Linked DNA regions of Pleomorphomonas sp. PLEO. The main gene of each other region encodes a partner of the protein of the gene in region 2 in a complex. Links are inferred from orthologs where the notes say so. Each region holds a gene or a part of one and is shown on either strand. Other genes may lie near its edges.

Region 1 (6,809 bases), 3.6 Mb from region 2 along the record:
CCGTTGGACAATCTTGCAAGGCCCAGCGTTGGCAACATTTCCGTCTATGCCCGCCATCGCGACTATCATGACGTCCTGAAGGGGCGCCTCAAGGAAGTGGCGGGCCTCATCGCCCGCGATACAAGCGCCGACGTCAAGGTCTTCGTTGATACCGCGCCCTTGATGGAAAAGCCGCTTGCCGCGCTGGCGGGGATGGGCTGGCAGGGCAAGCACACCAACCTCGTCTCGCGCGACTTTGGCTCCTGGCTGTTTCTCGGGGTGATCCTGTCGGCCGCCGATCTGCCGCCGAACGAGCCGTCCGCGGACCATTGCGGCGCCTGCCGCCGCTGCCTTGACGCCTGTCCGACGGGTGCTCTGCCTGCGCCCTATCAGATCGACGCGCGGCGCTGCGTCTCCTATCTCACCATCGAGCACGCTGGCCCCATTCCGGAGGAGTTGAGACCGCTGATTGGGAATCGCATCTATGGCTGCGATGATTGCCTGGCCGTCTGTCCCTGGAACAAGTTTGCGAGCGAAGCTGCCGAGATGAAGCTGAGACCGCGCCCGGAGCTGACGGCGCCGTCGCTCGCCGCTCTCGCGGCACTGGATGACGCGGCCTTCCGTGCATTGTTCGCCGGATCGCCGGTAAAGCGCATCGGCCGGAATCGCTTCGTCCGCAATGTCGCGATCGCCATCGGCAACTCCGGCGACCCGGCGCTGATTCCGGCGTTGGCGCCACTTGTCGAAGATCTCGATCCGATTGTCGCTGAGGCTGCAAGATGGGCGCAGGATCGCCTTCTCCCGCTGGACGCTAGCGATCGCCGGCTCCGCTGACCTCTCGGCCGAAAGCGTCGGGTACTCGAAGCGCTGTGAGGGTGCCGACCAGCGCCAGCGCCGCCATGATCCAGAACGTGCCCTGAAGTTCGCGGAGGCCTATTTCCTCACTACCCATGGCGGCTTGCAGGGCCGATAGGCTGAACGCGGCAACCGCGACACCGGCGGCTTGCGTCGCCTGTTGCATCATGGCGATCAGGTTGGAGGCATTGCCGCGCTCGGCACCGGGTACGTCGGCGAAAGCCAATGCCGTCAGCGTGGTCAGTTGCACCGAGCGAACGCTGCCGGCAAACAGCAGGATCAGCACCACCAAGAAAGGCTGGTCAAGCGAGCCGACCAGGGCGCAGGCCACCATCGACAGAGCCACCAGTACGCCGTCGCCGATGAGCAATCGGCGGAAGCCGAACCGCCGCATCAGCGGCGTGGTAATGAACTTGATGCCGAGATTGCCGACGAAATAAACCAGCACCCATAGTCCGGCCGATGCCGGCGATAGTCCGAAGCCAAGCTGGAACCACAAGGGAAGCAGGAACGGTGCCGCCGAGAACAGTACGCGATAAAGACCACCGGGATGAAAGGCATAGCTGAGGCTGGGCCGCGACAGCGCGGCAAGCGACAGCAGCGGTTCCGGATGGCGCCTCAGATGGCGGATGGCAGCGATACCGAGGAGAGCGCCGACGCCGATCATCGTCAGCGCTATGGTCCGCTCGCTTCCAGTCTCTGCCGAGCGCTGGAAGCCGGACAGCAGCGCCGTCAGGCTAGTAGCGCACAGAAGGAAGCCGACGACATCGAGCCGCCGGGGGCTCGTCTCGCGCTCGTTCGGTACCAGACGGAGAATTGCCAGCATCCCGCAGACGCCAAGGGGTAGATTGAGCCAGAAGTTCCAACGCCAGCTCAGATGCTCGGTGATGAAGCCGCCGAGCACCGGCCCCACGATCGGCGCCATCAGGGCTGGCCAGACCATCAGTGCCGTGGCGCGCACGAAGTCCGCCCTGGCGGCTCGACGCATCACCACCGCCGTGCCGACTGGCAGCAACAGGGCGCCGCCGACCCCTTGCACCACCCGTGCGAAGATCAGTTCCGGCAATGTTTGACAGAGCGCGCACCACACTGATGACAGCGTGAAGGCCACCAGCGCCGCCACCAGTACGTCGCGCGCTCCAAACCGGTCCGACAGCCAGTTGGCGAGGGGCGAAGCGGCGGCTGCCGCCAGCACGTAAGCGGTAACCGCCAGCGATAAATCGATCGTCGTTACGCCAAAGGCGTGCGCCATCGTCGGGAGTGACGTGTTGATGATGGCGCTATCGAGGATCTGCATGAAGCCGATCGCCGCCATGGTAAGCGCGATCGCCGGCGAATAACGGGTGAGAGCTACAGCGGGAAGGACAGGCGTATCAGTCATCGGAAAGGGCAAACGAAAAGGCGGACGATGAAGCCAACCGCCACCGGACGTCCGCTGTCCAGGCGGTTGCCGCGCGTAGCGGCATCGGCACTTCTCATGCGGCATCGAGTGCTAAAAGGACAGGCCGGATCCGGCATGTCCTATTCACTGTTCGGTGAAATGCAACCTGGGCTCTTGTTAGGAGGGCACGGTCCCCCAAGGGCGGCATTTCCCGTTTTCATTTCTTCCTGCCCCTGATAGAAGCCCATTATTCCCGCCGCAGGAGTGACAGCGAGCCATGCGCACGGCCAGCCTCAGCCGCTCGACCCGCGAAACCGAGATCTCCGTCCGCCTCGACCTTGACGGTCGCGGCGAGGCTGACATCTCGACCGGTGTCGGCTTCTTCGACCACATGCTGACGCAGATCGCCCGCCATGGTCTGATCGATCTTGAAATCAAGGCGAAGGGCGACCTTCACATCGATGATCACCACACCGTCGAGGATGTCGGCATCGCACTCGGCCAATGTTTTCGCAAGGCACTGGGCGACAAGGCGGGCATCAGCCGCTATGCCGATGTGACGGTGCCGCTCGACGAAGCATTGTCCCGCGTGGTTGTCGATATCTCCGGCCGACCGTATCTGGTCTTCCGCACTGTCTTCCACGCGCCGAAAATCGGCAGCTTCGACACACAGCTCGTCGAGGAATGGTTTCGCGCCTTCGCCATGCAGGCTGGCCTGACGTTGCACGTCGAGACCTTCTACGGATCGAACGATCACCATATTGCTGAAAGCTGCTTCAAGGCACTGGCCCGCGCTCTGCGCCTCGCCGTTGCCGTCGATCCGGCTCAGGGCGGTCGTGTACCGTCCACCAAGGGTGTGCTCGAAGCCTGACGGAGGCATTGATGGCCATCTACAGTGTTCACCTGCCGCGCAACGCCGCGCCGGACGTCGCAGCCGACCGCTCCATCTTCGTGCGCGATGGCTTTGCCTTCTGGGCTCTGCTGCTTGGACCTCTGTGGTTCCTCAGATATCGCGAATGGCTCGGCCTTGTTGGCTGGCTGGTGCTCGCCACGCTGATTACCGTTTCCGAACGCTGGCTCGGGCCGGTGACCAGCGGTGGTTTCGAGCTGATCCTGGCGCTTGCCACCGGCGTCGCCGCCAATGACATCCGCCGTCTGACACTGGCGTTGCGCGGGTTCCGGGAAAGCGTCGTTGTCGAAGGGCCGAACCGTGAGGCGGCCGAACGACGCTTCTTCGATACTTGGCTTGCCCAGCCTCGTCCGACTTCGCCGCCGGTACCGCCCGTTCTTCATCCTGCGAGGAGTGTCCCACCGGGCGTCCTCGGCCTCTTCCCCGAAAGCGGAGCGCGGCCATGAGTGTTGCCATTATCGATTATGGGTCAGGCAATTTGCGGTCGGCTGCCAAGGCTTTCGAGCGGGCTGCCCGTGACGCCAATGACGCGACGATTGTGGTCACGGCCGATCCTCATGCCGTTCGCACCGCCGACCGCGTCGTGTTGCCGGGTGTCGGGGCCTTTGCCGATTGCAAGGCAGGTCTCGCCGCCGTTCCAGGCATGATCGAAGCGTTGACCGAGACGATCATCGAAAAAGGGCGGCCGTTCCTTGGCATTTGCGTCGGCATGCAGCTGATGGCGCGACGCGGCCTCGAGAAGACGGTGACCGAGGGTCTCGGCTGGATCGATGGCGACGTTGAACCTATTAGACCGGCCGATCCGGCGCTCAAGGTGCCGCACATGGGCTGGAACACCATCGATCTCATTCGGCCCCATGCTCTGCTGGAGGGGCTGCCGACCGGCGAGAAAGGCCTCCATGCCTATTTCGTTCACAGCTACCACATGACGTTGCGCGAAGCCGACGCCCTGGTTGCCGTTGCCGACTACGGCGGTCCGGTTACCGCCATGGTTGGTCGCGACAACATCGTCGGTACTCAGTTTCATCCCGAAAAGAGCCAGACGCTCGGCCTCGGCCTTATTGCCAACTTCCTGAGGTGGCGCCCGTGATCCTTTACCCCGCCATCGATCTCAAGGACGGCGCCTGCGTTCGGCTGAAGCTTGGCGATATGAACGCCGCCACCGTCTACAACGCCGATCCGGCCGCCCAAGCTCGTGCCTTCCGCGATATCGGCTTTCCGTGGCTGCATGTCGTCGATCTCAACGGCGCCTTTGCCGGTCGTTCGGTCAATGGTGAGGCCGTCGATGCCATTCTCGCGGCCGTGGCATCCGGCATGCGCGTCCAGCTTGGTGGCGGCATTCGTGATATGGCGGCCATCGAGACATGGCTGAGCAAGGGCATTTCCCGCGTCATTCTTGGAACGGTGGCCTTGCGCGATCCGGAGCTGGTGAAGACCGCCGCGAAAGCCTTTCCAGGCCGCGTTGTGGTCGGCATCGACGCCCGAGGTGGCAAGGTGGCTGTGGAAGGGTGGGCGGAAAGTGCTGAGCTCACCGCTGTTGAACTGGCCGGCCGCTTCGAGGATGCCGGGGTGGCCGCCATCGTCTACACCGACATCGATCGCGATGGCGTGCTGAAAGGGCTCAACCTTCCCGCGACGCTGGCACTCGCCCGTGCCGTGTCGATTCCTGTGATCGCCTCAGGCGGTCTCGCCTCGATGGCGGACATCGAGGCGCTCTGTCAGCCGGAGGCCGCGGTCCTCAACGGTGCCATCACCGGCCGAGCGCTTTATGACGGTCGCCTCGACCCGCGCGCTGCTCTTGCACGCCTGGCCGAAGTTTAGTCTGCCGTGACATCATAGCTTCGTGACAACAGCTCGCGGCAAATTCAATCAAAATTGAGCTATTGTTGTAAGCTGGTCCTAAGCGCGAGCTGCCATAATCCGGGTATTGGGCTTTGTCCGGAGTATGGCCATGCTGTTCATTATCGCGATGTCGGGTTTGGTAGGGTTTGTCGCCGGTGTGAGAGTGCGCCTGGTCCCACTTATCTTCCTGGCAGCGGTCGTGGCCTGTGGCGCAGCAGTGGGTGCCACCACGCTGGCGTTGCCCGGATGGCAGATCGCTCTTTCGATCGTGCTTGCCGTAACCGCATTCGAGCTTGCCGCTTTCGCCGCCTTGTCGGTACGGGTCGGCCTGTCGCGTTCCGTCACCGAGCCGCAAAAGGCGAGCGCCAAGTCGGCTCGGCCGGCTCGGGCCGGTGCAACAGCCGCCCACTGAGTGGCGTGCGAGCTAAGTTGGAAGGGGGTAACGCCCCGTTGCCAGTCTTCAGTCGCCTGGGACGCAATCCTGCCATGCAGTCCGGTCGGCAGCTTTCGGCGGTTTTTTCCTTGGAATGACTGGAATTTGCAACTCGTTTGCTTCATCTAGAAAGGCAGAGGGTGTTATCACCTGCACGCGGTGAGGCCTATCGATGCGGACTCGTGTCGGTTGGCTGCATATGCACTGGCAGAGGAAGCCGATTTTGAACGCCTATACCTCCACCGTTGCGACCGGCGCCGAAGGCGCGCAGGCCTTCCCAATTCCCGACAACGTCTATGCCGAAACGGTGACAGAGGTTCGCCATTACACTGAGCGGCTGTTCCGGTTCCGCACGACGCGCCCGGCCAGTTTCCGCTTCCGTTCCGGCGAGTTCGTGATGATCGGCCTGCCAAATGCCGAACGCCCGGTATTTCGGGCCTATTCGGTTGCCAGCCCCGCCTGGGACGATGAGCTTGAGTTTTTCTCCATCAAGGTGCCGGGCGGTCCGCTCACCGAATATCTGCAGAAGATCAAGGTTGGCGACACCATCCTGATGCGCAAGAAGCCGACGGGAACGCTGGTGATCGATGCGCTGTTGCCCGGCAAACGGCTCTATCTTCTGTCGACCGGCACCGGTCTTGCTCCCTTCGCCAGCCTCATCCGTGATCCCGAGGTCTACGAGAAGTTTGATGAGGTCATCCTCGTCCAGACTTGCCGCGAGGTTGCCGAGCTCGCCTATGCGCGTGAGCTCCAGGACGAGGTGGTCAATCACGAATTCCTTGGCGAACTCGCCGCGGGCAAGCTCCGCCTCTATGATGCGGCGACGCGCGAGCCGTATCCGCGCGAAGGTCGCATTACCGATCTCATCGATTCCGGCAAGCTATTCTCCGACCTCGGCGTCACCCCCTTCGATCCGTCAACCGACCGCGCGATGATTTGCGGCTCGATGGCGATGATCAAGGACACCAAGGACCGGCTGGAGCATTTCGGCCTTGTCGAAGGGGCCAACAACGCTCCCAACACCTTCGTCGTCGAGCGTGCCTTCGTCGGTTGAGTGTTGGCTTCGAGCAATAAGCGTAACAAAAAGGGGCGTCCCTCGCGGGCGCCCTTTTCATTTGTCATGTTGAGGGCTTAGGCGGACTTCAGCGTGGCGATGAAGCCGGCGACATTCTGCTTCAACCACAGACCATCCCAGAAATAAAAAAGGGCCGCCGGTTGCCCGGCGGCCCGATTAGCTTGGATCCAGAGGCCGATTACTCGGCAGCGCTGGTGGCCGAGCCCTTCAGCGTCTCGATCTCAGCGAGAGCTTCGTCGTAGCGGCTCTGCAGGGTATCGAGTTCGGCCTGATGGGCTTCGTCGAGCTTGGCAGCGTCGATACCGGCGAGGTTTTGCAGCGTGCGCCAGAAGCG
Region 2 (6,773 bases):
GAGAAATCGAAGAAGTCGGAAACGAAGGGAATGCCGCGCCCGTCGCGTGGCAGCTTGCCGGTCTGAAGGACGTTGAGCCCCTCGAGGATCAGGATATCCGGCTGATCGACGACGATGCGCTCATCCGGCACGATGTCGTAGACCAGATGCGAATAGACCGGTGCCCAGACATTCGGCTTGCCGGCCTTGATGTCGGTGAGGAAGGAGAGCAGCGCCGCCCGATCGTAGCTTTCCGGGAAGCCCTTCTTTTCCATCAGGCCTTCTTCGCGCAACACCGCGTTTGGAAACAGAAAGCCGTCGGTGGTGACGAGGTCGACCTTCGGCGACGACGGCCACCGCGACATCATGGCCCTCAAGATACGCGCCGTCGTCGATTTGCCGACGGCTACCGAACCGGCGATGCCGATGATGAAGGGTTTCTTGGTGTCGGAACGCCCCAGGAAGCGACGAGCCGAAGAATGCAGCGATTGTGCCGATTCGACATAAAGTGACAGGAGGCGAGCGAGCGGCAGGAAGATGTCGGACGCTTCGTCGAGTTGCACCGGATCGTTCAGGGCGCGCAGTCGAATGACGTCGTCGAGTGTCAACGTCACCGGCATGCCGGCCCTGAGTTCGGCCCAGTCGGCTCGAGTGTAGACGTCATAAGGCGACAGCGCTTTCCGCGCGAACTGTTCCATTCGTCACCGTCTCCGGATCGCTGTCTGGCGAACCGCTGGTTTCAGATGCATGGCGGGAAATCGGCCACCGGCTAATGCCGGCGCGCCATGGTCTTAAGGTCAGTCGACCGGGCGGCTGGCCTTTTCCTGCAATCCGGACTGTGCCGTGCGGCGCTTGAGTTCGGCGAGCACGTCATCGAGCGGCACACCCTTGAGCGCCAGCACCACGACGAGATGATAGAGAAGGTCGGCGCATTCGTAGATCAGAGCGTCGGCATCGCCAGAAACAGCGGCGATCACGGTTTCCACCGCCTCTTCGCCGAGTTTCTGCGCCGCCTTGGCGGGGCCCTTTTCAGCCAGCTTGCGCGTGTAGGAGGAGGCATCCCCGTTCTTGAGGCGATCGGCAACGATCAGTTCAAGGTCGGAAAGCGTGAAGATGCTGTCAGCCATGCCGTTCATCCTTGGAGGCGGACGGGAACGCCGGCCGCGGCGAGATGCGCCTTGGCCTCGCCGATAGTGAAGGTGCCAAAGTGAAAGATCGACGCGGCAAGCACCGCGCCGGCATGCCCGTCGCGGATGCCTTCGACAAGATGGTCCAGCGTTCCGACGCCACCGGAGGCGATCACCGGGACCGACACCGCGTCGGCAATGGTACGAGTGAGCTCAAGATCGAAGCCGATCTTAGTGCCGTCGCGGTCCATCGAGGTCAACAGGATTTCGCCGGCGCCGAGCGATACGACTTCCTGAGCATATTCGACGGCGTCAATACCGGTCGCCTGCCGGCCGCCGTGTGTGAACACTTCCCAGCGCGGCTTTCCATCGTCCGAAGAGACGCGCTTGGCATCGATGGCGACGACGATACACTGGTCGCCGAACTTCTCCGAGGCGCGGCGCACCAGGTCGCGATCGCGTACGGCGGCCGACATGATGGAGGCCTTGTCGGCACCGGCCAGCAACAGCTCCCGGATGTCTTCGACCGAACGAACGCCACCGCCAACCGTCACCGGCATGAAGCAGCGCTCGGCGGTACGTCTGACAACATTGAGAAGGGTGCCCCGATTCTCGTGACTTGCGGTGATGTCGAGAAAGCAGAGCTCGTCGGCGCCGGCGGCGTCATAGGCGGCGGCGGCCTCAACCGGATCGCCGGCGTCGATAAGGTCGACGAAATTGACCCCCTTGACCACCCGGCCGTCCTTGACGTCGAGGCAGGGGATGACGCGCGCTTTCAGCATTGGGGCCACCGAAATTAAAAAGGCGCCCATTTCTTATACGGCTCCACGGATGGATGCCAGTCCCACGGAGCCGGACAGATCTGCGGCGGACGGGAGGCATGTAAATCCGTGCAACGCGTTGGGGGGCGAGTGTACGTCAGACTGCGCCTGCCAAAGGTCTTCACAAGGACCTCAGAAGAGATCCGCGGCGAATGGCACTCAAAAGTATGCTTTATGAAATGCAGTTATCGCAGGTAGCATAAACTATCCGTAAATGAATAGCCGATTAAGTGACAAGCCAATGTAACGGCTGATCATTTCCGATATTTTTGGTTCACATTTATTGTATGCGCGTTGCATATGAACCGGCCGATTTCTGAAATGATCGTTAAGTGCTGTTGGTCGGGTGGAGAAGGTGGGAGCAAGGATTTATGTGGCCCTTTTCAAATCATGAGGCCGCAGTCCTTGCGGCTCTCGATCGGTCTCTGGCGGTCATCGAGTTCGATCCGACCGGTAAGGTCATCACCGCGAACGCCAATTTCCTGAAGGTCATGGGCTATGAGCTTGCCGAGATCGTCGGCAAGCACCATTCGATGTTCGTCGATCCCAAGGAAGTTCAGAGCCCGAGCTATGCTGCGTTTTGGCGGGATCTTTCGGCTGGGCAGTTTATGTCAGCGGAGTTCAGGCGCGTCGCCAAGGGGGGGCGCGCTGTTTGGATCCAGGGCACCTACAATCCACTGCTGGACAAATCCGGCAAACTCTACCGAGTCGTCAAGTTTGCCTCCGATGTCACGGAGCGTAAGCTGAAAGACGCCAGGGTCCAGGGCGAGATCGATGCCATCAATCGCGCTCAGGCTGTCGTCGCCTTCGAGCCGGACGGCACCGTCATTGAAGCCAACGAGAACTTCCTGAAGGCGCTCGGTTACCGGCCGGAGGAAATTGTCGGCAAGCATCACTCGATGTTCGTCACGCCCGAGGAACGCAATAGCCCGGCCTATAAGAAGTTCTGGGAGGATCTCAGGTCCGGCCAGTTCAAGTCGGATGAGTTTCATCGCCTTGGCAAGGGCAATCGCGACGTCTTCTTGCAGGCGACCTACAATCCGATCTTCGATCTCAGCGGCCGGCTTATCCGCGTCACCAAATTCGCAACCGACATCACCGCCGTCATGGAACGGCGGCGCAAGCGGCAGGCCGCCCAGACCGAAATCAATCGGGAATTGGGTGAAGTGGCCGGCATGATCGCACGTTCCAACGCCGAGGCGGCCGGTGCCAACTCCACCGCCGGCACGACTGCCTCCAACGTGCAGGCGGTGGCTGCCGGCGCGGAAGAACTCGTGTCCTCCGTCGCCGAGATCAGTCGTCAGGTGAGTGTCGCCCTATCGGTGTCGCAAGACGCCGTTACTCAGGCCGATACGGCGACCAAGGTGGTCTCCGGGCTGGCGGTGGCGGCGCAGAAAATCGACCAGGTGGTCGAGTTGATCAACACCATTGCCGGCCAGACCAACCTTCTCGCGCTTAACGCCACGATCGAGGCGGCGCGCGCCGGCGAGATGGGCAAGGGCTTCGCGGTCGTTGCGCAGGAAGTCAAGCAACTCGCCGCCCAAACCTCCCGCGCCACTGATGAGATCGCCAGTGAAATCGCGGCGGTACAGACCATCTCGTCAAAGGCGGTCGAATCCATTGATGGCATTACCGCCATCATTGGCCGCATCAACGACATCTCGTCATCGATCGCCTCTGCCGTGGAGGAACAAGCGGCGGTGACGCAGAACATGTCAGGCAGCATGCACACGGCTGCGAGCGGCGTCGAAGAGATCGCCAAAGCGTTGGATGGCATCAGCCACTCGACGCAATCGATCGACGAGGCCGCCAACAAGCTGCAAAGGGCGGCGGCGACGCTCGCCTGAACGGCCTTTCTACGATCATCCGAGTCGCCCTCGTGACCATAGACAACGGCGGTTTGCTACTCAGCGCCAGCTTTCCTCCGCCCACATGCGGGAGAAAGCGGCGCGATAGTTGGGATAGGCGTAGGCAAGCCCGAGCGCCGACTTGCTCAGGCCGTTGGCGACCCGCTTGTTTTCGCCATAAAAGCTGCGGGCCATGGGCGACAGCTCGGCCGTCTCGAAGTCCTGTTCGGGCGGTGGTGCCATCCCCATCAGCTCGGCGGCGTAGGCGACGACGTCCTGTGGCGGTGCCGGTTCGTCGTCGGTTATGTTGAACAGGCCGCTGGCGCTTTTAGCGAAAGCGCCTTCCACGGCCGCCGCGATGTCCTCGACATGGATACGGTTGAACACCTGTCCCGGCTTGACGAGACGCCGGGCACTGCCTTCCGCGAGGTTGACGAAGCCATTGCGCCCCGGACCGTAGATCCCAGAAAGGCGCAGCACAGCCACTGGCACATCGATGCTTGCGCCAAAGGCGAGCCACTCGTTTTCGGCCTTTACCCGGGCCACCGACCGCGCGCTTTTCGGCCGGCAGTCGGAGGTCTCGTCCACCCAGGCGCCGTCGTGATCCCCATAGACCCCGACCGTCGAGAGATAGGCGATGGAGGCGAGCGATTTCTCGCCGGCGAGCGCTTCGGCGAGCACCGGCAAGACGCGATCGCCGCCATCCGGTCCCTCGGAAGGTGCGATGGAGATCAAGATGTGGGTGACACCGGACAGCGCCGGCCGCAGCGCTTCCGCCGTCTCGCGAGAGCCGTCGAAAAGGTGCATGTCGGCGAGCGGGGCGAGGGCAGCTGCCTTCGCCGCCGAGCGCGTTGTGCCAAGCGCCTCCTCCGGGGCGAGGCGGCGCAAGGCCGCCTTGGCGCTATAACCGAGGCCGAAGGCCATGAGCTTCATCGACAGATCTCCTGACGGTCGGGACGGTTTCGGAACCGTGATGTGGGCTGTGCCAGAGGCAAGTTGCATAGAGGCATTTCTGTCCTACATAAAGGCGTCATTCAGGGACGGTTTCCGCGCCACGGGCGGATGCCGTTGCCGCAAGGAGCATCTCATGATGGAACATACGAACCCGTCCACCTGGTACGGCACCACCATCGTATCGGTCCGCAAGGACGGCAAGGTGGTGATCGCCGGTGACGGGCAGGTCACGCTTGGCGCCACGGTGATCAAGCATACGGCGCGCAAGGTACGCCCGCTCGGGCGCGGTGACGTCATCGCTGGCTTTGCCGGCGCAACCGCCGACGCTTTCACGCTATTCGAGAGACTTGAAGCCAAGCTTGAGCAGTATCCAGGCCAGTTGATGCGCGCCTGCGTCGAACTCGCCAAGGACTGGCGCACCGACCGCTATCTTCGCAAGCTCGAGGCGATGATGATCGTCGCCGATGCGTCGATAACCTTGGTCTTGACCGGCACCGGCGACGTGTTGGAGCCCGAAGGCGGGATTGCCGGTATCGGTTCTGGCGGCACCTATGCACTCGCCGCCGCGCGGGCGCTCGCCGACAGTGATCGCGACGCCGAAGCCATTGCCCGCAAGGCGATGAAGATTGCCGCCGACATCTGCATCTACACCAACGAGAACGTGGTGGTCGAAAGCCTGCCCAAGGCCTGAATTCCATCCGTCCGGGTCGCTGGCCCTCGTGCGCCGCTCCGGATTGCTCCATCCAAGGATTAAAGTCATGCCCGATTTCTCGCCCCGCGAAATCGTCTCCGAACTCGACCGCCATATCGTCGGTCAGAAGGACGCCAAGCGCGCCGTCGCCATTGCGCTCCGCAACCGCTGGCGCCGTCTTCAGCTCGACTCTTCGCTCCGCGAGGAAGTGCTGCCAAAGAACATCCTGATGATCGGCCCCACCGGCGTTGGTAAGACGGAAATCTCCCGTCGTCTCGCCCGGCTCGTCAACGCGCCCTTCGTCAAGGTCGAGGCCACCAAATTCACCGAGATCGGCTATGTCGGCCGCGACGTCGAGCAGATCGTCCGCGACCTTCTCGAGGTTGGCATCTCGCTTGTCCGGGCGCAGCGCCGCAAGGACGTCGAGGCGAAGGCCCATCTCGCCGCTGAGGAGCGGGTACTCGATGCGCTGGTCGGTACGTCGGCGAGCCCATCGACGCGCGACGCTTTCCGCAAGAAGCTCCGGGCCGGCGAACTCGATGACAAGGAGATCGAGGTCGAACTGACGGCGACCGCCAGCGGTGCGGGTGGCATGGAGATCCCCGGCATGCCGGGCGGGCAGGTCATCAATCTCTCCGAAATGATGCAGAAGATGATGGGCGGTGTGAAGAAGACCCGCCGCGTCAACGTCAAGGACAGCCACGATCTGCTGACAGCCGAGGAGGCCGACAAGCTGATCGACCAAGACAAGATCGTTGCCGAGGCGATTGACTCTGTCGAAAACAACGGCATCGTCTTCCTCGACGAGATCGATAAGATCTGCGCCAAGGACGGTCGCGATGGTTCTGTGTCGCGCGAAGGCGTGCAGCGTGACTTGCTGCCGCTGATCGAGGGCACGACGGTCTCCACCAAGTATGGCTCGGTGAAAACCGACCACATCCTGTTCATCGCCTCCGGTGCCTTCCACGTTGCCAAACCATCGGATCTTCTGCCCGAGCTTCAGGGACGACTGCCGATCCGGGTCGAGCTGAAGCCGCTCGACAAGGACGATTTCCGTCGCATCCTGACCGAACCGCAGGCGAGCCTCATCAAACAGTATGTGGCGCTGATGCAGACCGAAGGCGTGACGCTGGTCTTCACCGACGATGCCATCGACGCCGTTGCCGAGATCGCCGTCCACGTCAACGCCACCGTCGAGAACATCGGTGCGCGGCGACTGCAGACGGTGCTGGAGCGTATTCTCGACGAGATCTCGTTCTCGGCGCCCGACCGATCCGGCGAGACGGTGACCGTCGACGGAGACGCGGTGAGGAAAGCGCTCGGCGACTTGGCCCGCAACACCGACCTAAGCCGG

What was found.
Region 1: the proteins of hisF (region 2) and hisH are in contact, whole or in part, in a crystal structure (PDB 6RU0), measured with the Thermotoga maritima proteins. The link is inferred for Pleomorphomonas sp. PLEO from one-to-one orthologs. Residues at the interface, in WP_004080486.1 of Thermotoga maritima: Met1, Leu2, Ala3, Arg5, Ser40, Glu41, Asp45, Glu46, Ala70, Glu71, Ile73, Asp74, Ile75, Pro76, Phe77, Asp98, Lys99, Ser122, Gln123, Glu161, Thr195, Leu196, Asn247, Arg249, Glu251; in WP_004080484.1 of Thermotoga maritima: Asn15, Arg18, Arg22, Arg117, Leu118, Pro119, His120, Met121, Gly122, Trp123, Asn124, Asn134, Gly135, Tyr136, Tyr138, Val140, Tyr158, Glu180, Lys181, Ser182, Ser183, Lys184, Ile185.

The regions. Positions count from the first base shown.
Region 1 is NZ_CP166625.1:405,988-412,796, reverse strand. What follows is about bases 2,403-5,391. They hold hisH (imidazole glycerol phosphate synthase subunit HisH), read left to right. Parts: upstream 2,403-3,567; coding sequence 3,568-4,215; downstream 4,216-5,391. Other genes in these bases: AB6N07_RS01645 (hypothetical protein), read left to right, coding at 5,077-5,379; hisA (1-(5-phosphoribosyl)-5-[(5-phosphoribosylamino)methylideneamino]imidazole-4-carboxamide isomerase), read left to right, coding at 4,212-4,946; AB6N07_RS01660 (DUF2628 domain-containing protein), read left to right, coding at 3,098-3,571; hisB (imidazoleglycerol-phosphate dehydratase HisB), read left to right, coding at 2,493-3,086. Also shown: tRNA epoxyqueuosine(34) reductase QueG, read left to right, coding at 1-813; AB6N07_RS01670 (MFS transporter), read right to left, coding at 791-2,215; AB6N07_RS01640 (ferredoxin--NADP reductase), read left to right, coding at 5,681-6,454; AB6N07_RS01635 (2-oxoacid:acceptor oxidoreductase family protein), read right to left, coding at 6,654-6,809. UniProt on the Escherichia coli protein: IGPS catalyzes the conversion of PRFAR and glutamine to IGP, AICAR and glutamate. The HisH subunit catalyzes the hydrolysis of glutamine to glutamate and ammonia as part of the synthesis of IGP and AICAR.
Region 2 is NZ_CP166625.1:4,025,444-4,032,216, reverse strand. Bases 1-2,953 are described here. They hold hisF (imidazole glycerol phosphate synthase subunit HisF), read right to left. Parts: upstream 1,889-2,953; coding sequence 1,112-1,888; downstream 1-1,111. Other genes in these bases: AB6N07_RS18650 (PAS domain-containing protein), read left to right, coding at 2,299-2,953; AB6N07_RS18660 (phosphoribosyl-ATP diphosphatase), read right to left, coding at 777-1,106; coaA (type I pantothenate kinase), read right to left, coding at 1-677. Also shown: more of AB6N07_RS18650, read left to right, coding at 2,954-3,774; AB6N07_RS18645 (SDR family oxidoreductase), read right to left, coding at 3,835-4,707; ATP-dependent protease subunit HslV, read left to right, coding at 4,862-5,419; ATP-dependent protease ATPase subunit HslU, read left to right, coding at 5,487-6,773.